4 regions of the Colwellia sp. BRX9-1 genome follow, and region 3 is predicted to be linked to each of the others. Evidence: predicted binding sites of a transcription regulator. Region 3 holds the regulator's gene; each other region holds the start of a gene.

Region 1 (6,288 bases), 160 kb from region 3:
AAACCGATCAAACCACGACTTGGCATGATGAAGTCCATACGAATACGGCCCGTTCCATCAGGTGCCATATCTGTTAATTCAGCTTTACGAACACCCATTCTTTCCATGATAGGTCCTTGATGCTGCTCTTCAACATCAATGGTCACGTTTTCATAAGGTTCTTGTATTTGACCATCAATTTCACGAATAATAACTTCAGGACGTGATACCGCTAACTCAAAACCTTCGCGACGCATGTTTTCGATTAAAATGCCTAAGTGAAGCTCACCACGACCTGATACTTTAAATTTATCAGCATCAGGAAGTTGTTCAACACGTAAAGCAACGTTGTGAATTAATTCTTTGTCTAAACGGTCTTTGATGTTACGTGAAGTAACATACTTACCTTCTTTACCACAAAATGGTGAAGTGTTTACTTGGAAAGTCATATTGATAGTAGGTTCATCAACAGATAATGCTGGTAAGCCTTCAACTTCTGTAGGACAACAAACCGTATCTGATATTTTTAACTCGCCTAAACCAGTAATAGCAATAATATCGCCAGCAAAACCTTCTTCGATATCAAGTCTTTCTAGACCTAAGTAACCAAATACTTTACCAACTTTAGCGTTATGGATCTTGCCAGTTGCTAATTTAATCGTTACTTGTTGGTTTGGTTTAACAGAACCACGAGTAATACGGCCAACGCCAATTACACCTAAGTAAGAGCTGTAATCAAGTTGAGATATTTGCATTTGGAATGGACCATCTGGATCCGCTGTTGGTGCAGGCACTTCTTTAAGAATAGTATCAAATAAAGGAGTCATGTCTGTGCCGGTTACGCCTTCTTCAAGCGAAGCCCAACCATTGATTGCTGAAGCGTAAACAACTTTAAAGTCAAGCTGTTCATCTGTAGCGCCAAGGTTGTCAAACAATTCAAAAACTTGGTCCATAACCCAATCAGGGCGAGAACCAGGCTTATCAACTTTATTAATAACAAGGATTGGCTTTAAACCTTGAGCAAACGCTTTTTTCGTTACGAAACGCGTTTGTGGCATAGGGCCTTCTTGTGCATCAACAATAAGTAAAACCGAATCTACCATTGACATAACACGCTCAACTTCACCACCGAAATCAGCATGGCCAGGAGTATCTACGATGTTTACACGGTAACCGTTCCAGTTAATAGCCGTATTTTTAGCTAAGATTGTGATACCACGTTCTTTTTCGATATCATTCGAATCCATCGTACGCTCTTCAAGACCGCCGCGGGCATCAAGGGTACCTGATTGTTCTAATAATTTATCAACCAAAGTTGTTTTACCATGATCAACGTGGGCTATGATGGCAACATTACGTAATTTATCTAACACGGGTTTTACTCACTTCTTGCAAGACTTTTTCATCAAAAGAATATAGGGCTATAATTGGGCGCGAATTATACAGCAACGAAGTCAACAAAGACAGCAACAAATATTTCAGCTCCTATTAAATTCTCCATACACGAATCGTAATGCCCTGTTATACTCTTAAGCACCAACAACCAGCAGGCGCACCAATTTAGCGCAGCTCACGCACAGTAGTGGTGCAAGTAGGCTTTAGTAAATAAGTTAACACCTTATATATAAAGGCTTTATCTATTGGCATGAATTTCGCTTTATGCCCATCATGCGAAATGCAAACGTATTTTATTTTAATGACACTGGAGACTTTACATGTCACAAGCCGTATTAGATTTAATCAAAGACAACGATGTTAAATTTGTAGACCTACGTTTTACTGATTCAAAAGGTAAAGAGCAACACGTTTCAATTCCTTATCACCAAGTAAATGAAGACTTTTTTGAAGACGGTAAAATGTTCGATGGTTCTTCTATTGAAGGTTGGAAAGGTATTAATGAATCTGACATGGTAATGATGCCTGATGCTGATTCAGCGGTATTAGATCCTTTTACAGATGCAGTAACATTAAATATTCGTTGTGATATTTTAGAACCAAGTACAATGCAAGGTTACAGCCGTGATCCTCGTTCAGTTGCTAAACGCGCTGAAGAGTACTTACGTAGCACAGGTATCGCTGATACTGTATTAATTGGTCCTGAGCCAGAATTCTTCTTATTTGATGATGTACGCTTTAGTACTGATATGAGTGGTTCTTTCTATAAAATTGATGATAAAGAAGCCGCTTGGAATTCAGGTACTGAATACGAAGAAGGCAATATGGGTCACCGTCCAGGCGTTAAAGGCGGTTACTTCCCAACATCTCCTGTAGATTCATCACAAGATATTCGCTCAGCCATGTGTTTAGTTATGGAAGAAATGGGCTTAGTTGTTGAAGCGCATCACCATGAAGTAGCAACGGCTGGTCAAAACGAAATTGCATGTCGCTTCAATACCTTAGTTAAAAAAGCTGATGAAGTTCAAATATACAAGTATGTTGTTCATAACGTTGCTCACGCTTACGGTAAAACAGCGACTTTTATGCCTAAGCCATTAGTTGGCGACAACGGCTCTGGTATGCATGTTCATCAATCACTTGCTAAAGACGGTGTTAACTTATTCGCTGGTGATAAATACGGCGGCTTATCTGAAATGGCGCTTTATTATATTGGCGGTATTATTAAGCATGCTAAAGCATTGAATGCTTTTACTAACCCAGCTACTAACTCTTACAAACGTTTAGTTCCACATTTTGAAGCGCCGGTAATGCTTGCATATTCTGCACGTAACCGCTCTGCATCAATTCGTATACCGATTGTTCCATCACCAAAAGCAATGCGTATTGAAGCTCGCTTCCCTGATCCAGCAGCAAACCCATATTTAGCTTTTACTGCTTTATTAATGGCTGGTCTTGATGGTATTAAAAACAAAATTCATCCTGGTGATGCGATGGATAAAGATTTATACGATTTACCAGCAGAAGAAGCTGCAGCTATTCCACAAGTAGCAACATCACTTGAAGATGCTTTACAAAGCTTAGAAGCTGATTATGAGTTCTTAATCGCTGGTGGTGTTATGGATAAAGATATGATTGATGCATACATTGCTATTAAACGTGCTGAATCACAACGCGTAAACATGACAACTCATCCATTAGAGTTTGAATTATATTACAGCGTATAATCTCGACTATATGATTAAATGAAAAAAAAGCTCACTTCGGTGAGCTTTTTTGTGGCAAATAGACGATTAATTATATAAGTTTAAGGTAAGTATCTTAAGTTGAGCTAAATTTTTGCGTTATTCTTTATTGTTATTAACTTTAATTATCACATTACTTAGTTGTAATACCTTTGCGACGGCAACCAAAATTTATGTTTGGAGAAGTGATGATGGTATCTTAGTTTTTTCTGACAGCCCTCAAACTGGTGCGGAAGAAGTTGAAATAAGAGAACCCAATACTGCCTCTTCTGTTGATACCTCAATGCTAGATTTAACACCAAAAATTATCAAAGATGATTACCAAGTTGAAATCAACCAACCTAAACAAAATGCCACGGTTAGAGACAACACTGGCTCTGTTTACATAGCAGGTAGTATCAAACCTATCTTTAAACAAGGCTTAGCTATTCAACTTTTTTTAGATGGTAAACCCCATCAACCTCCGCAATCTCACTCGATGTTTGTGCTACGAAATATAGATCGCGGCGAACATATCATAAAAATGCAATTACTTAATGAAAAAGGCAAGATAATTGCATCGTCAAAACCTATAACCTTTTATATGCATAGAGCATCGGTTAATAACGCAAATTAAGTAGCATTTGCTGCAACTTGCACCAAATGTAACTACATTACTATTTTGTCGCACTACATCAGTGCAAAAGGTTTTTATGTCTAGCAACAGCAGTAGAGATCAACAATTAAAATTTAGCTACCAACAAAAGCTGCCAAATCAGATGGTTACAGCACTTGTAGTGCTAGATAATAAATTAACGATTAAATATGTTAACCCTGCAGCAGAAGCGCTATTAGTTAAGAGTTTTAACAAGCTGTGCAACTTACCAATAACAACAGTCTTCTACAATTCTCCGATTAAAAAGGAACGTTTAGAGCAGCTGCTGACTTCAGGCCAAGAATTTAGTGACAGTGATGTCACCATTGAATTTTTTGATCACAGCCGTATTACCGTGGAAATAACAGCCTCGTCTGTTGAATTCAGCAAACAGCCACATATTATCTTAGAATTCAAACAGATTGATCAGCAAAAACAAATGAGTATCGAAGCATTTCAACACCAGCAATGGGAGTCGTCTCGAGATTTGATACGCGGGCTTGCTCATGAAATTAAGAATCCATTGGGCGGTCTTCGTGGCGCTGCACAATTATTAAGTAAAGAATTGACGCAAGAGCAACAAGAATATACTGAAATGATTATTGAACAAGCCGACCGTTTAACTAATTTGGTTGATAAGCTTTTAGGCCCTAATCAATTACCTCAGATGGCAGAACAAAATATTCATATTGTCTTAGAAAAAGTTTTTAAGCTGATTAATTTTAACAACCCTAAAAATATTAAATTTATTAGAGACTATGACCCCTCTATTCCTGAAATAAGTTTTGATCAAGATAAGCTTCAACAAGCTGTTTTGAACATTGTTAACAACGCCGTTCAAATTATTGATGAGGGTTGTAACATAACCCTAAAAACAAGAGCCGCTAGTAATAAAACCATTAATGGAAGACGGGTAAAGCTCTGTGTTCAAATCAGTGTTATTGATAATGGCCCTGGTATTCCAAAAAAGATTCAAGACACTCTATTTTACCCTATGGTATCTGCACGCGATAACGGTACAGGTTTAGGCTTGTCTATTTCACAAACCTTAGTGCAACAGCACAAGGGTAAATTATCTTGCTATAGCCGACCGGGTCATACTGAGTTTTTAATTTTACTGCCTTTACAAGAAGAGAATAATAATGAATGTTGAGCAAGTTTGGATTGTAGATGATGACAGTTCTATTCGCTGGGTGTTAGAAAAAGCCTTATCAGGAGCAAATATATCTGTAGCCTCTTTTGAGAAACCTGAAGACTTACTCATCGCCCTAGAGCATCAACAACCAGAAATAATAATTTCTGATATAAAGATGCCAAATATTGATGGTATGACTTTACTTAGCCGTGTTAGTGAGAATTTCCCTAACCTACCGGTGATCATAATGACTGCACATTCTGATCTCGATAGTGCTGTAAATGCCTATCAAGGTGGGGCATTTGAATACTTACCTAAACCTTTTGATACTGACGAAGCTATCTCTCTAACAAAACGGGCGCTAACACATGCTCGAGAACAAAGTGCTAAACGTAAGCATTCTATAGTAGCACCTGATCCTGTTGGGATAATTGGTGCGGCTCCAGCTATGCAAGAAGTTTTCAGGGCAATTGGACGACTATCACGTTCGAGTATCAGTGTACTCATTAATGGCGAGTCTGGTACAGGTAAAGAGCTTGTTGCACATGCGCTTCACACGCATAGTCCACGATCGAATGCTCCCTTTATTCCCTTAAATATGGCTGCAATACCAAAAGATTTAATTGAATCAGAGTTATTTGGCCATGAGAAAGGTGCGTTTACTGGCGCGAATGCCGTAAGACAGGGTCGCTTTGAACAAGCGCATAAAGGAACCTTGTTTCTTGATGAAATTGGCGATATGCCTTTAGATATTCAAACACGTTTGTTACGTGTGCTCGCCGATGGACAATTTTATCGCGTTGGTGGTCATTCACCGATTAAAGTTGACGTAAGGATCATTGCGGCTACACATCAGAACCTAGAAGTTCAAGTCAGTAATGGTGATTTTCGTGAAGATCTATTTCACCGTTTAAATGTCATTAGAATACAGTTACCCAGTTTACGTGAACGCAAGGAAGATATTGAACAGCTTATTAATCATTTTTTACATTTAGCAGCAAAAGAATTAGAGGTTGAACAAAAAACCCTGCATAAAGCCACTCTTAGTTATTTACAGCAATGTGCGTGGCCAGGAAATGTTCGTCAGCTTGAAAATATTTGTCGTTACTTAACGGTAATGGCAAGTGGTAAAGAAATTATATTAGATGATTTACCGAGCGAACTTGCTGAGAACACATCATTAACAAACCCTACTGCAAAAGCTTCATCATGGCCAGTTGCGTTGCAAGAGTGGGTTGATGAGCAATTAGCCAAAGGGAATAACAATATTATTGATACCGCTTTGCCTGAATTTGAGAAAATACTATTAGAACGTGCGCTTCATTATACACAAGGCAGAAAGCAAGAGGCTGCTAAAAAATTAGGTTGGGGAAGAAATACCCTAACAAGAAAGTTAAAAG
Region 2 (6,288 bases), on a different contig from region 3:
AAAATATTAAAGATCTTTCATCATCATCATTATTTTCCATATTACAAAAAAGTCCAAATCAAGATCATTTTTCTACCGAGCATTTAGGTGAAGATGTTGACGTTGCCAGTTATTATTCAAAAGAACTAAAGTGGCGTTTTGTTGGCGTCATCCATAGCGATGAAATTTTAGCGCCTGCATATAATATGAGTCAGACCATTACCGTGATTGCCTTTATCATGGTTACATTATTTATTGCCATAGGATTTTGGTTAGCCAATCGAATTGTTCAACCTATTAACCGTGTGGCTGAAGGTTTGCGTGATATTGCACAAGGTGATGGAAATTTAACTAAGCGACTAGAGGTTATTGGTCAAGATGAAGTCAGTGAATTGGCTCAATGGTTTAATCAATTCTTAGACTCGATTCATCAGCTTGTCGTTGATATTAAAACCTGTGCATCAACATTAAATGTGGTAGCTAATCAATCGGGTATACAAATCGCTGATGTAAAATCAGTCAGCCATAAACAAGAACAATCAATAAATAATGTGAATAACCTTATCGCAACGATGACAGATATCGCACATCAAACATCAAACGACTGCCAAGAAAGTTCAACGACTATTATGAAAACTGAAGAGTACTCCAAAAAGGGTATTTCGTTAATTTCTGTCACGGTAAGTGAAGTGAGTTCGTTAAATCAATCGTTAAGTGAATCATCTCAATCGATGAAGTCACTTGAACTGGAAAGTGAGAATATTACTAAAATATTAGATGTTATCAGAAGCATTGCCGAACAAACCAATCTTTTAGCACTTAATGCGGCTATTGAAGCGGCAAGAGCTGGTGAGCAAGGGCGAGGCTTTGCTGTGGTCGCAGATGAAGTGAGAACATTAGCGCAACGCTCGCGAGGCGCTACCGAAGAAATTGATGCTGTATTAATGAACTTGCTGGATAAAACACGTGTTGTTTCTCAACAAATGGGCGTGAATGTCGAACAATCGAAACAGGCTATCAATAAAATTGAACAAGCGAACCAATCATTTAACGAAATCAGTACTTTGGTTGGACAAATGAAGGTAAATATCTCGCGTATTACTCAAGCCGCAGATCAACAGTGCAGTTCATCGGACTTGATCAATGACGATATTAGTGGCATTAATCAATCGGCAAAAGGTATTGTTAATACTGCTGATACATTGGCCGATGGATCGAATGACTTACTTGTTTTATCTAAAGATTTAACAAATTTAGTCGGTCGCTTTAAAGTCAATAATTAACACCAATATTAGTATTAAGTAACGAAGCACTATATTTTAACTATTTATACGAACCTGTAACAGATTTTGTTACAGGCTCTAGCCAACTTTTTTGCCCTACTTAAACGCCTTATTCTTGCTTAGTAAAGATTATAAGTAATGAGCCCCATAGACCAAAAATACTGGTGAGGGCATTTAATAAATATTCCTTAGTAACCTAACACCTTATTAGTATGCATTTCGATTTAAACTGTCGACATATCGAGCTGATTAATTCACACACAACATTTTATATAATAGATTTAGTAAGTGGCCAGCAAGCTTATCTGTTTTGAGTGTCTTTTATGAATAAAAGTAACAGGCTATGTGTTATTCGATCCCAAAAATGGCACGTTATGCACATACTCCAAACAGTGTAAACCGATAAAAAACAAATGGTTGAAAATTCAATTGAGATAAACTCGTCTAAATTCCTATGTTACATAAACGTACCAAATTTATCATTCAGTTATTCATTTATTCATTTATTCATTTAGCAGCAAAATAGATTCATTAGAAAATATAGGAAAAATTTTTTATGTTCATTTACGTAAATCACACTAAAAAGACCTTGGCAGTAGTACATAAAAATGGTCGGTAAATTAATTATCTAAGGCTCACTAATGCCACAGAGCAGACCTAATTTAGACACGTATTTATCACAATAAATAGTCCGCTTTGTTTGGCGGTCATTCGACAGAATGTTTTTGGGCTAAAACTATAAACTAGATACAAAAAAAACACCAATCATTACAATTGATGTTTTCTAGGATAAACAATTTTAAATGGTTAAGATTGTTTTTTAAATCGACGCGATGCTAAACCAATAATTCCTAACGCAAAAATAGCAAGTGTTGATGGCTCTGGAACCTGTACACCTACGTCAACCGCATCGAAACTAAATAAGTGTGCATTGAGGTGAGAAAATGCGAATCCCGAACCGTAACCAGCTCTTCTAATTACGGTTTGAGTCGTATTGAAATTTGAGGCTGCATCGGCCCATGTCACATTTGAGAACGCATTTTGCACATCCGTTAGACTAGCGTTGTATGCTCCTGCCGCTACTGCTGAGGCGTTGTAACCACTAAGGTATGATGTGAGGTTAGAGCTCATTGAAACTGATACGGATGTCATATTCACACCGTTAACCAAACCACTAATGTCCTCTTGACCACCACCTCCCATCCCTAAAACATAGAATTTGTTATCACCGGCAGCAAGAGTAAAGCTGAGAGTGGATAAATTTCCTATTTGGGCACCCCAACCAACGTTGTTTTGATACAAAATGTTGTTGATATTTGTGCCGTCTCCACTAAACACTGCAAAGTCATTGTCAGCCACAATTGACATTTCAAAGGTGATAAGGGAGGCATTTGCAGAACCAATCGACATAAGTCCGGCAAGCAAAGTGGCCATTGTCATTTTTAATAATTTAAATTTCATTCGTTGTTCCTTTTTAATCCCTTTCCATTAGTTTTGGTAGGTAATCGTTAAAATAAATATTTATCAACTTTTGTAACTAAATACAAAAAATGTGCCAAGCTTTAAATGTCATTTTATTTCAATGTGATGGGGATTCGATGGAGTTTATATGTAATCATACTGTAAAATATCCTGACACAAAAAAAACTCATCAACCACTTGATTTTATAATATTATTTTTGGCTTCTTGAATTTATGTGAGCTTTAAGCAATAAGTGAACTAAGACCGTTTAATTTATAAGGTTGTGTAGGTAAATACCTAAGAAACTGGATAGTAATAGTCAGTAAAACTAGCCTTCATGATGATAAATTAGTTAGAACTAATCTTATTATCCTTAGTAACCAACCACTAGAGTGAGGGGCAGTAATGAGCTTGCCGCAGTCATATATATTGTTCTCGTTCTATAACTGTATTTTGATTTTTTGATTTTTTGATCATAATATTAGTCTAAAACCAATTTGGGGAACGTCGGCTATGCCAATGATTATCAAGTTAGCTACCTACATGCTTAGGTCAACTAACGGTGTGCTGTTGACCTCGATAAATACTCAAAACTTCAAATGCTAACTTCTTCAATGCACACACAGAAGACGTTAACACCGTCATTTCAGGATGTGCTTTGAATGATGATTAAGGTTCACTTATGCCAGTTGAAGTCAGGTTCCAACTTTATTTGGAGTGTTTCTGGTACTTTATTAATAAATAAAAACTTACTACCCCCATTTGTTTCGATCTTTATTTAGCTTATTCAGATACTCATAAAATTAAATCGTTGCAGGCCAAACACCGCTAATTAATGATAAAAAAGTAACGTCGGTAGCATGGACTTATACCTAAATCATTAAGATAGAATTAAAATGTTATGAGTATATTCATTTAAATCGTAATTATTTATTGACAGATAGAGCAAAACATCTTAAAAATAGGGGCATAAATAACTTTTCTTCGGATTCAATTTACAATGAATGTTACATTTTTACTCATTACACTCCTCTCTGTCGTCGTGGTCATTAAACCATTGCGGAGTTGGTGTTATGTGTAAAAAAAGTTATTAAATAACAAATACAATAAACCCTCGCTCTGCACAAGACCGAGGGTTTTTTTATTGTTGAAACTTAGTTTAACCATACTTTATAGAAGGCAAGCTCATGACAAAGAAGCAATTCACTGGTGCACAGATGGTAGTAAAAGCATTAGCGGCACTCGACGTGAAGTACATTTTCGGCTACCCAGGTGGTACTGTTTTAGATATTTACGATGCCTTATTTCAGCAAACAGACGTTGAGCATATCTTAGTACGTCATGAACAAGCGGCAACCCATATGGCTGATGGGTTTGCTCGGGCCACCGGCGAGGTAGGTGTCGTGCTTGCCACATCAGGTCCTGGGGCAACAAACTGTATAACGGGTATTGCTACCGCTTACATGGATTCAATTCCTATGGTGGTACTTTCAGGACAAGTACCGACCACACTTATTGGCGATGATGCCTTCCAAGAAACTGATATTGTCGGCTGCTCTCGTCCCATCGTTAAGCACAGTTTTAACTGCCGGGTGGTTGAAGATATCCCTAATATTATTGCTAAAGCTTTTTATATTGCTAGTACTGGAAGACCGGGACCTGTGGTTATTGAGCTGCCCAAAGACTTATTAATGCCAACCAGCATGGGCGAATTTCATATTGAAACTGATGTTAAGATGCGTTCATACAATCCAAGCATTAAGGGTCACCCTAAACAAATAAGAAAAGCCGTTAAAGCAATGACTACGGCTAAAAAGCTGGTTGTTTATTCGGGGGGTGGTGTCATTATCGCCAATGCATCAGGCTTGTTAACAAAACTTGTTGAAAAGTTAGATGCCCCAATTACTAATACCTTAATGGGTTTAGGTGGCATTTCAGGCACTCATAAAAACTATATTGGTATGTTAGGCATGCATGGTTCAGTTGAAGCCAACAAAACGATGGCAAATGCTGATGTCATTCTTGCACTTGGTGCTCGCTTTGATGATCGTGTCACAAATAATGTTAAGAAATTTTGTCCCGATGCCAAGATAATTCATGTTGATATTGATCCGACTTCTATTTCGAAAACCATAAATGCTCATATCCCGGTTGTTGGCCAACTTGAGGTCGTGTTACAACAGTTATTAGATGAATTAGCGGCAACAGACTTCGAGCCTAATAAAGAAGAAAGAATTCAGTGGTGGCAAGAAGTTAATAACTGGCGCGACATTAACCGCGTAGCTTATGTCCAAGAAGGAGACCAAATAAAACCCCAGCGTGTTATCGAAGCTATGTATAAAATTACCCAAGGTGAAGCATATGTTTGCTCTGATGTCGGTCAACATCAGATGTTTGCCGCACAATACTACCCGTTTGCTAAACCTCGTCAATGGATAAACTCTGGTGGTCTAGGCACAATGGGCTTTGGCTTACCTGCTGCTATGGGGGTTAAATTAGCCTTCCCTGAAAGTCATGTTATTTGCATAACGGGTGATGGCTCTATTCAAATGAATATTCAAGAGCTTTCAACGTGCCTACAGTACAACTTACCTGTGGTTATTATTTCATTAAACAACCGCTCATTAGGTATGGTTCGCCAATGGCAGGATATGGTTTATGGCGGTCGTCATTCATCTTCCTATATGGAGTCGCTTCCTGACTTTGTAAAACTTGCTGAATCATATGGTCATGTAGGTATGCAGATAAACCATTTAGATGAATTAGAAGATAAGCTAACCGAAGCCTTTGCGATTAAAAATCGTTTAGTTTTTGTAGATGTATTAGTTGACGAAAACGAACATGTTTACCCAATGCAGATAAGATTGGGCGCAATTGATGATATGTGGATAAAAAAAGGAGTAAAAGCATAATGCGCAGAATTTTAGCTGTTTTATTAGAAAACGAACCGGGCTCTTTATCACGTATTGTTGGCTTATTTTCTCAACGAGCCTTTAATATTGAAAGTTTGACAGTGGCTCCCACTGAAGATCCAAGTTTGTCGCGTATTACTATAGCAACACGAGGCGACGATAGAGTACTAGAGCAGATCGTCAAACAAGTTAATAAACTCATTGATGTCATCAAAATTACCGACTTAACCGAGCGTAGCCATGTTGAACGTGAACTACTGCTGATCAAAGTTTTGGCGATGAATGATAAATCACGCACTGAAGTTAAGCGTATTACCGATATTTTCAGGGGTTCAATTATCGATATTGGTAAGCAAGTTTATACCATTCAATTAACCGGCGATGCTGAAAAGCTTAATGCTTTTATCACGACACTCGCCAATGAAACAGAGATAATTGAATCGGTGCGTTCTGGCTGTGTCGGTATTGCCCGTGGTGAAAAAGCGCTTAGGATATAACGAACACTGAAGTTTAAAAACCAAGCAACCTGCTTGGTTTTTTGTTTTATAATAAGCAGCCAATCATCAAAAGACAGATAATGAAAACGACTTTTTCTCTCGCAACTAAAAGTGATAAAAAATCACTGATGCGTTTTTATAAACAGCAAAATTAC
Region 3 (6,288 bases):
ATTACAGATTCTAATTTTACTTGTTTCACTTGTTACTCTGGTATGGAGTGCTGATAAATTTGTTTTTGGTGCCTCATCATTAGCAAGAAATTTTGGTATCTCACCGATGATTATTGGTTTAACTATTGTTGCCATGGGTTCATCTGCTCCAGAAATGATGATTGCAGCGACAGCATCTTTAGACGGTAACAATAATACAGCTATCGGTAACGCAATCGGTTCAAACATTACTAACATTGCTTTGGTACTCGGTATAACGGCATTATTTCAACCTTTAAACGTATCCTCATCAACGGTAAGACGAGAAATTCCATTAATTTTAATTGTTACCGCCCTAGCCTATTGGATGCTTTCTGACGATTACTTTGGCTTTAACGAAGGCTTATCACTGATGATCGGCTTTTTTGTTTATATATTTGCGTTACTTTTTATCACCATAAGAGCCTCTAAAACTCGGCCAATTGATGATCCATTGATCATTGAAGCTGAACAAGAAGTGCCAGACGCGGTTAGCAAACCTAAATCTTTACTTTGGCTAGTCGTTGGTATTATTTTCTTACCTATGAGTGCTAGCTACCTGGTCGATTCATCCGTTTTTATTGCTAAAGCATTTGGCATAAGTGACTTAGTGATTGGTTTGACCGTTATTGCCGTTGGCACAAGCTTGCCAGAACTTGCTGCAAGTATTATGAGTATTATCAAGAAAGAAGATGATTTAGCGCTAGGGAGTATTATTGGCTCTAATATCTTTAATATTTTGGCCGTACTCTCGCTCGCTGGCTTAATTGCACCTGGCGAAGTAGATTCAGATGCCGCAGCACGTGACGCTCCTTACATGCTTGGCGTTACCGTATTATTATTTATACTGTGTTTTACTCGTCGTGCCGGAAAGTTTTGCATTGGCCGCTTAAAAGGTTTGTTATTAATAAGCGCTTTTATCGCTTATCAAGCGCTACTTTTTAGTCAAATAAAGCAATAACAAACACTATAATAGCAATTTACAAAATAAAAACGGGCTAATAATGAACGATTTCAAACAACTAGCGTTAGACGTTATTCACATAGAACAACAGGCTATTGCAGAGTTAGCCCAGTACATTGATGAGAACTTTGAATATGCCTGTCAGTTAATGTTTAACTGTAAAGGTAGGGTTATTATTGCTGGCATGGGCAAGTCAGGCCATATCGGTGGCAAGATTGCTGCAACGCTGGCGAGCACCGGCACACCTTCTTTTTTTGTTCACCCTGGTGAAGCAAGTCACGGTGATTTAGGTATGATTACCGGTGATGACGTCGTGTTAACTATTTCGCACTCGGGCGAAACCAGTGAAGTGTTAGCAATAGTGCCAGTCATAAAACGTATTGGCGCTAAACTTATTGCGATGACGGGGAATCCAGCCTCAACCTTAGCAAAACTAGGCGATACCCATGTCTGTGTTGCTGTTTCACAAGAGGCTTGTCCACTAGGATTAGCGCCAACATCAAGTACCACAGCAACCCTAGTAATGGGTGATGCACTCGCTGTTGCCTTATTAAATGCTCGCGGCTTTACCGCTGACGACTTCGCACTCTCTCATCCCGGTGGTAGTTTAGGAAAACGCCTATTACTACGTCTTAGCGATATAATGCATAGTGGTGAGCGCTTACCAACTGTAAATGCTAATGCTAAAATTAAGGATGCGTTGGTTGAAGTATCATTAAAAGGTTTGGGGATGACGGCGGTAGTCGACGAGAGTGGTCAATTACAAGGCTTATTCACTGACGGAGATTTACGTCGTATTCTTGATGAACGTATTGATATACATCTCGATACTATTGCATCAGTGATGACAAAAAATCCCACTGTGGCTCATCAAGATATGCTAGCCGCCGAAGGCTTAAAAATCATGGAAGACAAAAAAATTAATGGTTTAATTATTGTTAATGACAATAATATACCTATTGGCGCAATGAATATGCACGACTTACTAAAATCAGGTCTTATCTAATATGCAAACACTCTATGGCGAAATTACTGACACAGCATTCAATACCATGAAAACAATAAAGCTGCTGATATGTGATATTGATGGCGTTTTTTCTGATGGCCGTATTTATTTGGGTAACGATGGTGAAGAATTAAAAGCTTTTCACACTAAAGATGGCTACGGCATAAAAGCATTAGGCGCCAGCGGTGTCGATGTAGCGGTGATCACCGGGAGAACATCAAATATTGTCGCAACACGTATGTCAGCCTTAAATGTTAAATATATAGTGCAAGGTGAAGAAAATAAATTACCCGCCTTGAAAACGATGGCTAAGCAATTAAAGCTATCCCTCGAGGAAATTGCTTATATTGGTGATGACATGCCTGATTATGAGTGTATCAACGCTGTAGGCTTGGGTATTGCTGTTCAAGATGCCCACCCAAGTATTTTATCTATCGCAAATTACACCACTTTTAACCATGGCGGTTTTGGTGCTGTTCGAGAAATATGCGATTTAATCATGCTTAGCCAAAACACCTTAGCAAATGCTTCGGGTGCGAGTATATGAATCGACTTTATAGTTTAACCTTGTTGTTTTTTCTAATTGCGGGAGGCGTTTACGGTATAATTGAATGGAGAAATTCCTCAGCACCACAATTACAAGCGATTGATAAGACGCTGACCCCTGATTTTATTGCCGAAAATTTACACAGTAATGTTTATAAACATCAAGGAAGTTTAGCTTATGTTGTTGATGCCCATCGTATGGAACATTACCCTGAGTTAAGTATTACCAACTTTGAGTTTCCTCAATACACACTTCATCCAAAAAATGATGCGCCCGCATGGAAAATATCTGCCAATGAAGGCATATTATACAATAACAACCGGGTAAAATTAGCAAAGCATGTCCGCCTGTTAGCAACAGATCCCGATAGCTTATTACAAGAAGTTCAAGGAAAATACTTTGAACTTGATCTAAAAACTAACATCATAAGTTCAGAACAAGAAATTAAAATTATCGGTAAAGGATTTACCATCGATGGTAAAGGTTTAATTGTCGACTTAAACACCAACCAAATGACACTAACTAAACATGTGAAATCAATTTATGAAATTGTTAAAAAATAGCCTACTGTGCTTATTGTTATCAACTCCGCTATTTTCGTCAGCTTTCGCTGAAAAATTTGATATAAAACAAAAGATTGAAATTAACGCTTCAAGACAAGCCGTTGATCTTAAAAATAAAATATTCAGCTATATTGATAACGTGGTGATCACTCAAGGTTCATTAGTTATACGTGCTGATTTAGTACAAGTGCTGACTCAATCTGGCAGTGAAGAAAAAACCTATATCGCTAAAGGGAAGCCAGCAACCTTTAAACAAACCTTAGCCGATGGTACTCCTCTTAGCTTACAAGCAGACGAAATAAGATATGAGCCCGCAAATAATTTAGTGATAATTTCAGGAAATGCGTTATTACAGCAAGAAGGTAGTGAGGTTAGTGGCAGTAGAATTACTTACAATATTGCCACTCAGTATGTTAATGCTGAAAGTAAATCTAACGAACGCACTAAAACGATTTTTCAGCCGAAAGAAAAAATTAAAGCGACAACCACAGACGCGAAAACTCAGGAAAAAATTAATTTATGAGCACTAGCACCCTAATGGCAAAAGGCCTTGCCAAAGCCTATAAAGGCAGAAAAGTGGTTAAAAATGTCAGTATGCAAGTTTCAGCAGGACAAATAGTCGGTTTACTAGGCCCAAATGGTGCCGGAAAAACAACTTCTTTTTATATGATTGTGGGTTTAGTTGAAAGTGATAGTGGCGATATTATCTTAAATGACGAAAACCTGACGTTAGCGCCTATGCATGAGCGTGCGAGAAAAGGCATCGGATATTTACCACAAGAAGCCTCTATTTTTCGAAAACTCAGTGTTTACGACAATATTATGGCTATTTTACAAACACGAAAAGAATTATCAGATGCTGAACGTGAAGAGAAATTAGAACATCTTGTTGAAGAATTCAACATAGGTCATATCAAAGATAATTTAGGCATGAGCTTATCTGGTGGTGAACGCCGCCGAGTAGAAATTGCTCGCGCATTAGCTGCTGAACCAAAATTTATTTTATTAGATGAACCTTTTGCTGGTGTTGACCCAATTTCAGTAGGTGATATTAAAAAAATTATTCTACACTTAAAAGAACGTGGCATTGGTGTGTTGATCACTGATCACAATGTACGTGAAACTCTCGATGTATGTGAACATGCGTATATTGTTAGTCATGGTGAACTTATTGCAGAAGGTACTGCAGATCAAATTCTTGCAAATCAACACGTAAGAGATGTATACCTTGGTGAACAATTCACGCTATAGTAGTCAGTAAATGAATAGTATCTTCGTATGAAAAAAACGAAAATATCCCATTAAAAATAATAGGAAGTTAATGACCTAAATGCGCCCTACTCTACAACTCCGCATAGGACAACAATTAACCATGACGCCACAATTGCAGCAAGCAATCAAATTGCTGCAACTGTCTACGTTAGAGCTTCAACAAGAAATTCAGGAAGCCTTAGAAAGTAATCCATTATTAGAAATGGATGAGTCTTCAAATAATCCCGAAGATAAAAGTACTGACAACCTTGAAGAAGCTCACACTGCCGGTACTGGTGATGTTAAAGAAGCCCCTGCTTCTGATGGTAGCGAAGACGCTACGCCTACCATTGATGAAATCACCACCACTGAAGCCATGGACAAGAACGATATCCCTGAAGAATTAAACATGGATACCACTTGGGATGATAACTACACGGCCGGTGCAGCAAGTTCAAGCTCAGGCCCAGCTTCAGAAGATTATACTTACCAAGGCGAGACTCAAGACTCCATTCAAGATCATTTGCGCTGGCAAATGGAATTAAGCCCTTTTACCGAAACAGACCGCGCTATAGCGACAGCAATTATTGATGCTGTTGATGACGCCGGTTACTTAACGGTATCTAGTGAAGACATTTTAGAAAGTGTTGCCATTGAAGGAGTAGAGCTTGATGAAATTGAGGTGGTACTAAAACGTATTAACCTCTTTGATCCTGTCGGTGTCGCTGCTCGTTCTATTTCAGAATGTTTAATCATTCAACTTAATCAATTTGACCCCGCTACACCTTGGTTAGCAGAAAGTAAGTTAGTTTTGCGTGACCATATTAATCTGCTGGGTAGCCGAGACTATCGTACATTAATGCGTAAAACTCGACTGAAAGAAGAGCAACTGCGCGAAGTGGTGCGTCTTATTCAATCACTTGATCCTAGACCCGGCGATAGTGTGATGAAGAGTGACGATCAGTATGTTATTCCTGATGTGTCTGTTGAAAAGAAAAATGGCCGTTGGGTGGTCGAATTAAACCCTGATACTGCGCCAAAACTTTCGGTGAATCAGCAATATGCTTCGATGTCACGTTCGATGAAGTCGACAGCGGACACACAATTTATTCGCTCAAATTTACAAGAAGCTAAATGGTTTATTAAAAGCTTAGAAAGCCGTAATGATACCTTATTAAAAGTGTCAAACTGTATTGTACAACGTCAAATTGGCTTTTTTGAACATGGTAATGAAGCCATGCGTCCAATGGTTTTAAATGATATTGCCGAAGCTGTCGATATGCATGAATCAACCATTTCACGAGTGACGACACAAAAGTATATGCATACGCCACGTGGAATTTTCGAACTGAAGTTTTTCTTCTCAAGCCATGTTGGCACCGAAAGCGGTGGCGAATGTTCATCAACAGCTATTCGTGCATTAATCAAAAAATTTGTTGCTGCCGAAATCCCAGCAAAACCACTTAGTGATAGTAAAATGGCTGATTTATTAGCCGATCAAGGGATAAATGTAGCTCGACGTACCATAGCAAAATATCGAGAGTCACTTTCTATTCCACCTTCTAACCAACGAAAAAGTTTACTTTAACGAAAAGATGAGGAATTAAGCTTATGCAAATTAATCTTTCTGGCCACCATGTTGACATTACCGAAGCTTTACGAGAAAACGTCACGACTAAGATGGCAAAATTAAGCCGACATTTTGATCATATCAATAATGTTCATGTTGTTCTCACCGTTGAAAAATCAAATCAAATTGCTGAAGCGACTGTTCACGTTAGTGGCTCTGATTTACATGCAAAAGCTGAAAATGCTGACATGTATGCCTCTATTGATAGTCTTGTTGTTAAGCTTGACCGGCAAATATTGAAGTACAAAGGTAAAACGAATCAGCATTAATGCTGTTTATCGCCTGTTCACTCACCAAAGAATCTAAGTA
Region 4 (6,288 bases), on a different contig from region 3:
CGCGTTTCAGTATCTAGTACTCACCTCCAAACAACAGAAGCTAAAGTCGTCATACTGAACTCGTTTCAGTATCTAGTACTTACCTCAATTCAAGCAACAGATACCAAGATCGTCATGCTGAACTCGTTTCAGTATCTAGTACTGACCTCAATAAAATAGAGATTAAAATAACATATACATTCATTGCCATCCTTGGCACCACGCTATTGCCTCCAGGGATGGAGGTACTTATGATTTGTCAGGAACAAAAATCATGACCGTTCATCCTGAACATATACGTTGCTTGCCATCCTTGGCACCACACTATTGCCTCCAGGGATGGAGGTACTTATGATTTGTCAGGAACAAAAATCATGACCGTTCATCCTGAACATATACGTTCCTTGCCATCCTTGGCACCACACTATTGCCTCCAGGGATGGAGGTACTTATGATTTGTCAGGAACAAAAATCATGACCGTTCATCCTGAACATAAAAAGCCCGTTATTGAACATCAATAACGGGCTTTATTTGAGCGAGTTTACAATACCATTAATCGATATTGTGCTGCTCTATCATCTCATCAAACATCTTTTCAACAGATTCATCAGGTGCCGCGGTCAAGTTACTCACCACAACAATCGCTATTGTTGAAAGTATAAAACCAGGAACAATTTCATACATCACTGAACTCAATAGTTCACCACCGACAGTTATCGGAGCATAAATCCAAATAAGAACGGTTATAGCGCCCGTTAACATACCTGCTAAAGCGCCTTGTTTGTTCATTTTTTTCCAGTAGAGACTTAAGATAACTAGTGGTCCAAATGCGGCGCCAAATCCTGCCCAAGCGTTACTAACCAAACTTAAAATAGAGCTATTTCGGTCATAAGCTAAAGATATCGCAACAATAGCAACTAGAAGTACAGATAAACGGCCAACAAAAACAAGCTGTTTATCAGTAGCATCTTTATTTAGAAACGCTTGATAAAAGTCACCGGTTAATGAGCTTGATGTCACTAATAATTGAGAAGAAATGGTGCTCATTATTGCAGCTAAAATAGCGGCTAATAAAAAGCCAGAAATGAGAGGGTGAAATAAAACCTGAGAAAATAAAACAAAAATAGTTTCTGGATCGGTTAATTCTGTGCCCGTTTTCGCCACATAAGCAATACCAGCAAAACCAGTTGCCATAGCACCACAAATAGAAACGATCATCCAAGTCATACCAATACGACGAGCAGCAGGTAAATCTTTAACTGACCGGATTGCCATAAAGCGCACAATGATATGTGGCTGGCCAAAATAACCTAAGCCCCAAGCCATCGCTGAAATAATCGCCAGCGCACTAACACCATTGAACATATTAAACTTTTCAGCATCAATAGAATGAATAACATCATTCATTGCTTGTACGCCACCAATATCGCTTATAACCACAAAAGGTACCAGCACAAGTGCTACGAACATAATACACCCTTGCACAAAATCGGTTAAGCTTACGGCTAAAAAACCACCAAACATAGTATAAAGTACAACAACACCTGCGGTAACGTAGAGCCCAACTTCATAATCTAATCCGAAAGAGCTTTCAAACAATTTACCACCAGCAACGATACCTGATGAAGTATAAAGCGTGAAAAAGACAATAATAACAATTGATGAAACTACGCGTAGCAAATGGCGCTTATCATTAAAACGGTTTTCAAAGAAATCAGGTAACGTTATCGAATCATTTGCTACTTCGGTATAAGTTCTCAAACGAGGCGCAACAATTAAATAATTAAAATAAGCACCGATCACTAAACCTACGGCGATCCAAATACTGCTTAAACCTGTCACATACATAGCACCTGGTATGCCCATTAGCATCCAACCACTCATGTCAGAAGCCCCAGCGGAAAGAGCCGTCACTGAAGGACTTAGATTACGCCCTCCTAGCATATAACCTGCTGCGTCACTGGTCGATTTTTTAAAGGCATATAAACCTATACCGATCATAACAATAAAATATAAACCTAAAGAAAATAATGTACCAAATGCCAAATTAACCTCCGAAAGTATTATTATATTTTTACTAAGTAAAAAAAATGTTAAAAACTTCTGTTACTAAGCAAAAAATAGATTAAGCTAGTATGACTAGATATTTTGCTATTACTATACTTTTATTGTTTTCAACTATATTAAAGGTATTATCCATGTAATATTCTTATGCCAGCAACTAATATATAAAAATAGTTGATGCTAATTTATCCTTTTTCCAATATATTCAATATAGTTACGAAAATATCAGGAATTTTTATGTATTTTTATGCCGCCAGGCAACCCATTCTAGATAAAGACAAAAACCTTTTTGCCTATGAATTGCTATTTAGAGACAGCATTGACAACGTTTTTCCTGATATCGATGGCGATGAAGCCACCACAAAAATGATTGAAGCAAGTAAATTTAACTTAGGTATAGGAGAATTTACTGGTAATAAGCCCGCCTTTATTAATTTTACCCTTGAAACATTAAGTCTTGGTTACGCAAATATGCTGACCACTGATGAAGTCGTCGTTGAAATTCTTGAAACGGTTAAGCCGGGTAAAAAGCTATTAGCTATTTGCAAAGATCTTTATGAACAAGGTTATACACTAGCGCTAGATGATTATGAACATCAAAAAGTGTGGATACATTTTTTCCCTTATATCAAAATAATAAAAATAGATTGGAAAATATCCACTATTGAAGAAATTAAAGAAGTTAAACAAGCGATTACTAATTTCCCTGATATTAAATTGCTTGCAGAAAAAGTTGAAACTTACGACGAGTATAATCAAGCACTAGAATTAGGCTTTGAACTATTCCAAGGCTTTTTCTTTGCTAAGCCTGAGATGATAAAAACTAAAAGTCTCTCTCCATCACAGATTGCCATGGCTGAGTTACTTTATGAAACATCAAAACCCGAATTAGATTTAATCAGTATTACTTCAGTCTTTGAACGCGATGTAACGCTTTCTTATAAACTCTTACGATATGTTAACTCGGCGATATTTCGCAGACGCAATGAAATATCAACGATAAAACAAGCACTTGTAACACTAGGGTCACAAGAATTAAAGCGCTTTTTAGGATTGATGTTTGCTATAAATGTTAACCCTGATAAACCTTCAGAGTTAATTAATTCAGCGATGGCTCGTGCTAAATTTTGTGAACTTGTCTCAAAGGATATAAATGCTCCAATAGATTCATCTATTGCTTTCTTAACGGGCTTATTATCATTAATTGATGCCATTTTAGATGAAAAACTTGAAACTGTTTTAGAAAAGTTACCACTTGCGCAAGAGATAAAGATTTCTTTACTCACTAAGAAAGGCGTATTGGCTGAATTAATCCAGTTATTAGAGTACATTGAACATGCACAATGGGATGAAACCACTATTGTTATGAAGAAGTTAGGTATAGAAAAGGAAAAAGTCATTAGAGATTACAACCAAGCACTTTCTTGGGCTGACGAGCAGTCACAGATGACAAATGGCAGTTAATTAAGTCAATGGTTCGATTGACAAAAAACAAGTAACTGAATTATTTACTTGTTTTTATTGTCAATGATTAGAGAGTAACGCGCCCATGTTATAATAGGCGATACAGAATTTTATCTATATTTAGTTAAAATTACATAAGTTCTTTAGTGTTTTTAGATGAAACAGTAGTGGTTAATAAATTAAAGTCTTTTAACACTATTATTTCGTTAGTTAACCTGTCTTCAAGTGCATCGATGTCGACAACAGATTGACAAAGTACTTCACTATTTTTTTTAATTTGTTCGCCACGAGATTCCATTTCGTTTTCCATTTTTTCACCGAAATCCTCCATACGAGATTCAAAAGCGTTCATATCGCCACCAGAGAAAAGCATCTGTTGCCCTACCGCTATCATTAAACTACCAATCGAATTTTGCACCGTCTTTTCTATTGCACTTTCAATACGTTGCTCAAAATCTTCGTTGAAAAAGTTTTCTCCTGAAAAACCATCCTCGTCAAAATAAATGTCATTATCACTGGTTAAGCCCAGATCAACTTCTTTACGTATCTCTGAAAGTTGACTAGTAATTTCAGCACTCAGCGTATTATCTTGACCGAGTAACTCATTAAACGCTAAATTAATGCCGTCATTCGCAAGATCAATAGCATCTAATGCAACACTTTTTACTTGTGGAACTGCAGCCCTAATGCCAGACGAATAATCATGAACCAAGGATTGCTGATTATCTGTTAAGTCAACTTGAACACCATTGACATATAATCGTTCATTATCAACAATTTTATAGAGTGGCAGTTTACTTTTAGAGAATTCAATAGCGGTTGGCGTAATTTTAATACCACCAGATATTGTTGCATTGCATGAGTCATTTGTAAAAGATGCGGTGGAAGCGAACGTACTGCTGCTTGCCAATATAAGTGCTGTTGCGATGAGTGTTTTCATATTATGCCCTTCGATTGTTATCGATTAAATAATGCCTAACTTAATATAGACATTACAAAACTAGTGCCAACTAGTAAAACCAATAAAATTCAATAAGATACAAAATAAACATAAAATAAAATGAAAATTAAATACCATTTATTAGTGAAATAAACACATTTGTGGCTAATATGCTAATTGTTGCATTTCAATGAGACGGGATTGGCAGCGAGCAAACTCAAAACTTAATTGCTGTCCTTGGTAAAGCTCAATAATATCAACTTCAGCATTAATAATAAGTCGTATATTTCTATCATAAAATTCATCAACAACAGCAATAAAGCGCCGAGCTTCATCATCTAAGTGGCGAAGTTGGCTTAACAATTTACCGTCGCGTTGATAGTCATCTTCTACGCCTGATATCACAGACGTTATGCGCTCTCCATCAAATTGAGGAACTTGGTCAAGCAATACTAATTTAAAATGATCAGCTAGGCTAATGTAGTCTCGCTGACTTCTAGGACCAGAACATAGTGCATAAAAATCAAAAAGTATAATAGTATCTGTTTTCGCTTGAAAAGGGATTTTACGGTGGTTAACGGTTATATTACCTGAAGTGCCTACAATACCCGTAATATCTAAAAACCTTTGTCTAAGCGTTTTGTTATTTAATGGGTAAGTATAATCACGATATGCGATTGCGGTTTCATCATAACGGTCTAAGCGATGATCTACAGCACCATCAACCGATAATACTTGGCAATAATCGTTAATTAAATCTATGGTAGGCATAAATCTTTCGCGCTGTAACCCATTACGATAAAGTTCTTCGGGTCGACAGTTAGAGGTAGCGATTAAAATAATATCTTGTTGAAAGAACGCCTGAAATAAGCCAGAAAGCAACATAGCGTCACCAATATCTGAAACATAAAACTCATCAAAACACAGTACTTTGATCTTTTTAGCCCATTGCTTAGCAATAAACGTTAATGGATCACTTTGTCCTGTACATAAATTTAATTGTTGATGTACTTCTTCAATAAAGCGATGAAAGTGAATACGTTTTTTAGCAGTAACGGCTAAATTTTGAAAGAAGAGATCCATAAGCATGGTTTTACCACGACCGACTCTCCCATAAAGATAAATCCCACGAATAGCAGACGATTTTTTCAGTCGTTTAGCAAGCCAAGATTTATGCTCATGTTGATAGATTTGTTCAGAAAGATCATCAAGTTTGGCAACGGCATTAACTTGTGCATAATCGTATTTAAAATTATTCGAAGTAGATAGAGCTTGGTAAGCTGAAAGCATATCTTAAGTTTTAAACGTTGAAACTAAATTTTTCCCACAAAAAAAGGGTGAGACATAAGTCTTACCCTTTTTAGCAATTTATTTGTATGAGGTAACCTAAGTTAGCTCAAGATACAAAATTAAAGAGCTTGAATGTTCTCAGCTTGAGGACCTTTCTGACCTTGAGTTACAGTAAACTGTACTTTTTGGCCTTCAGCTAGAGTTTTGAAACCGTCGCCAGAGATTGCAGAAAAATGTGCGAAAACGTCAGGACCAGATTCTTGCTCGATGAAACCAAAACCTTTAGACTCGTTGAACCATTTTACTGTACCAGTAGTTGTAGACATAATAGTATCCTATTTGTTTAATATAATTAATCTTAATTTTGTTTTAGCCATTAAATAAATTTAATTCACTAAAACGATGATGCTGAGAGTGTTGCTATGACTTATTAAACAGGACGAGCTACTAACATAACTTCGAAACTTGGTACATAAATATAGGTAGTACTTTCTAGCTGCGTGCATTGTATATCGTTGACAGAAAGAGTCAAGTTTTTTATCGACTTTAT

The links. Region 3 encodes sigma-54, which starts transcription at its own class of promoters, with help from an activator protein. Its sites were predicted from a motif close to GTTGGCACGNNNNTNGNNT; they were not measured.
Region 1: glnA (glutamate--ammonia ligase) is a predicted target of sigma-54. The motif match lies at 1,619-1,637, and genes of this name have one in related genera.
Region 2: H4J76_RS19795 (PEP-CTERM sorting domain-containing protein) is a predicted target of sigma-54. The motif match lies at 2,804-2,822, and genes of this name have one in related genera.
Region 4: H4J76_RS08650 (DUF2884 family protein) is a predicted target of sigma-54. The motif match lies at 4,501-4,519, and genes of this name have one in related genera.

The regions. Positions count from the first base shown of each region.
Region 1 is NZ_JACGVM010000001.1:11,258-17,545, reverse strand. It holds gene typA (translational GTPase TypA) at 1-1,352, opposite strand, end outside; gene glnA (glutamate--ammonia ligase) at 1,695-3,101, shown strand; gene H4J76_RS00060 (DUF4124 domain-containing protein) at 3,214-3,735, shown strand; gene glnL (nitrogen regulation protein NR(II)) at 3,812-4,906, shown strand; gene glnG (nitrogen regulation protein NR(I)) at 4,896-6,288, shown strand, end outside.
Region 2 is NZ_JACGVM010000002.1:51,154-57,441, forward strand. It holds gene H4J76_RS02825 (methyl-accepting chemotaxis protein) at 1-1,262, shown strand, start outside; gene H4J76_RS19795 (PEP-CTERM sorting domain-containing protein) at 2,070-2,723, opposite strand; gene H4J76_RS02835 (acetolactate synthase 3 large subunit) at 3,912-5,636, shown strand; gene ilvN (acetolactate synthase small subunit) at 5,636-6,133, shown strand; gene H4J76_RS02845 (GNAT family N-acetyltransferase) at 6,214-6,288, shown strand, end outside.
Region 3 is NZ_JACGVM010000001.1:175,617-181,904, reverse strand. It holds gene H4J76_RS00880 (calcium/sodium antiporter) at 1-979, shown strand, start outside; gene H4J76_RS00875 (KpsF/GutQ family sugar-phosphate isomerase) at 1,023-1,988, shown strand; gene kdsC (3-deoxy-manno-octulosonate-8-phosphatase KdsC) at 1,990-2,535, shown strand; gene lptC (LPS export ABC transporter periplasmic protein LptC) at 2,532-3,098, shown strand; gene lptA (lipopolysaccharide transport periplasmic protein LptA) at 3,079-3,621, shown strand; gene lptB (LPS export ABC transporter ATP-binding protein) at 3,618-4,349, shown strand; gene H4J76_RS00850 (RNA polymerase factor sigma-54) at 4,429-5,937, shown strand; gene hpf (ribosome hibernation promoting factor) at 5,961-6,248, shown strand.
Region 4 is NZ_JACGVM010000007.1:28,137-34,424, reverse strand. It holds gene putP (sodium/proline symporter PutP) at 533-2,026, opposite strand; gene H4J76_RS08655 (EAL and HDOD domain-containing protein) at 2,282-3,508, shown strand; gene H4J76_RS08650 (DUF2884 family protein) at 3,639-4,448, opposite strand; gene zapE (cell division protein ZapE) at 4,614-5,738, opposite strand; gene H4J76_RS08640 (cold-shock protein) at 5,858-6,064, opposite strand.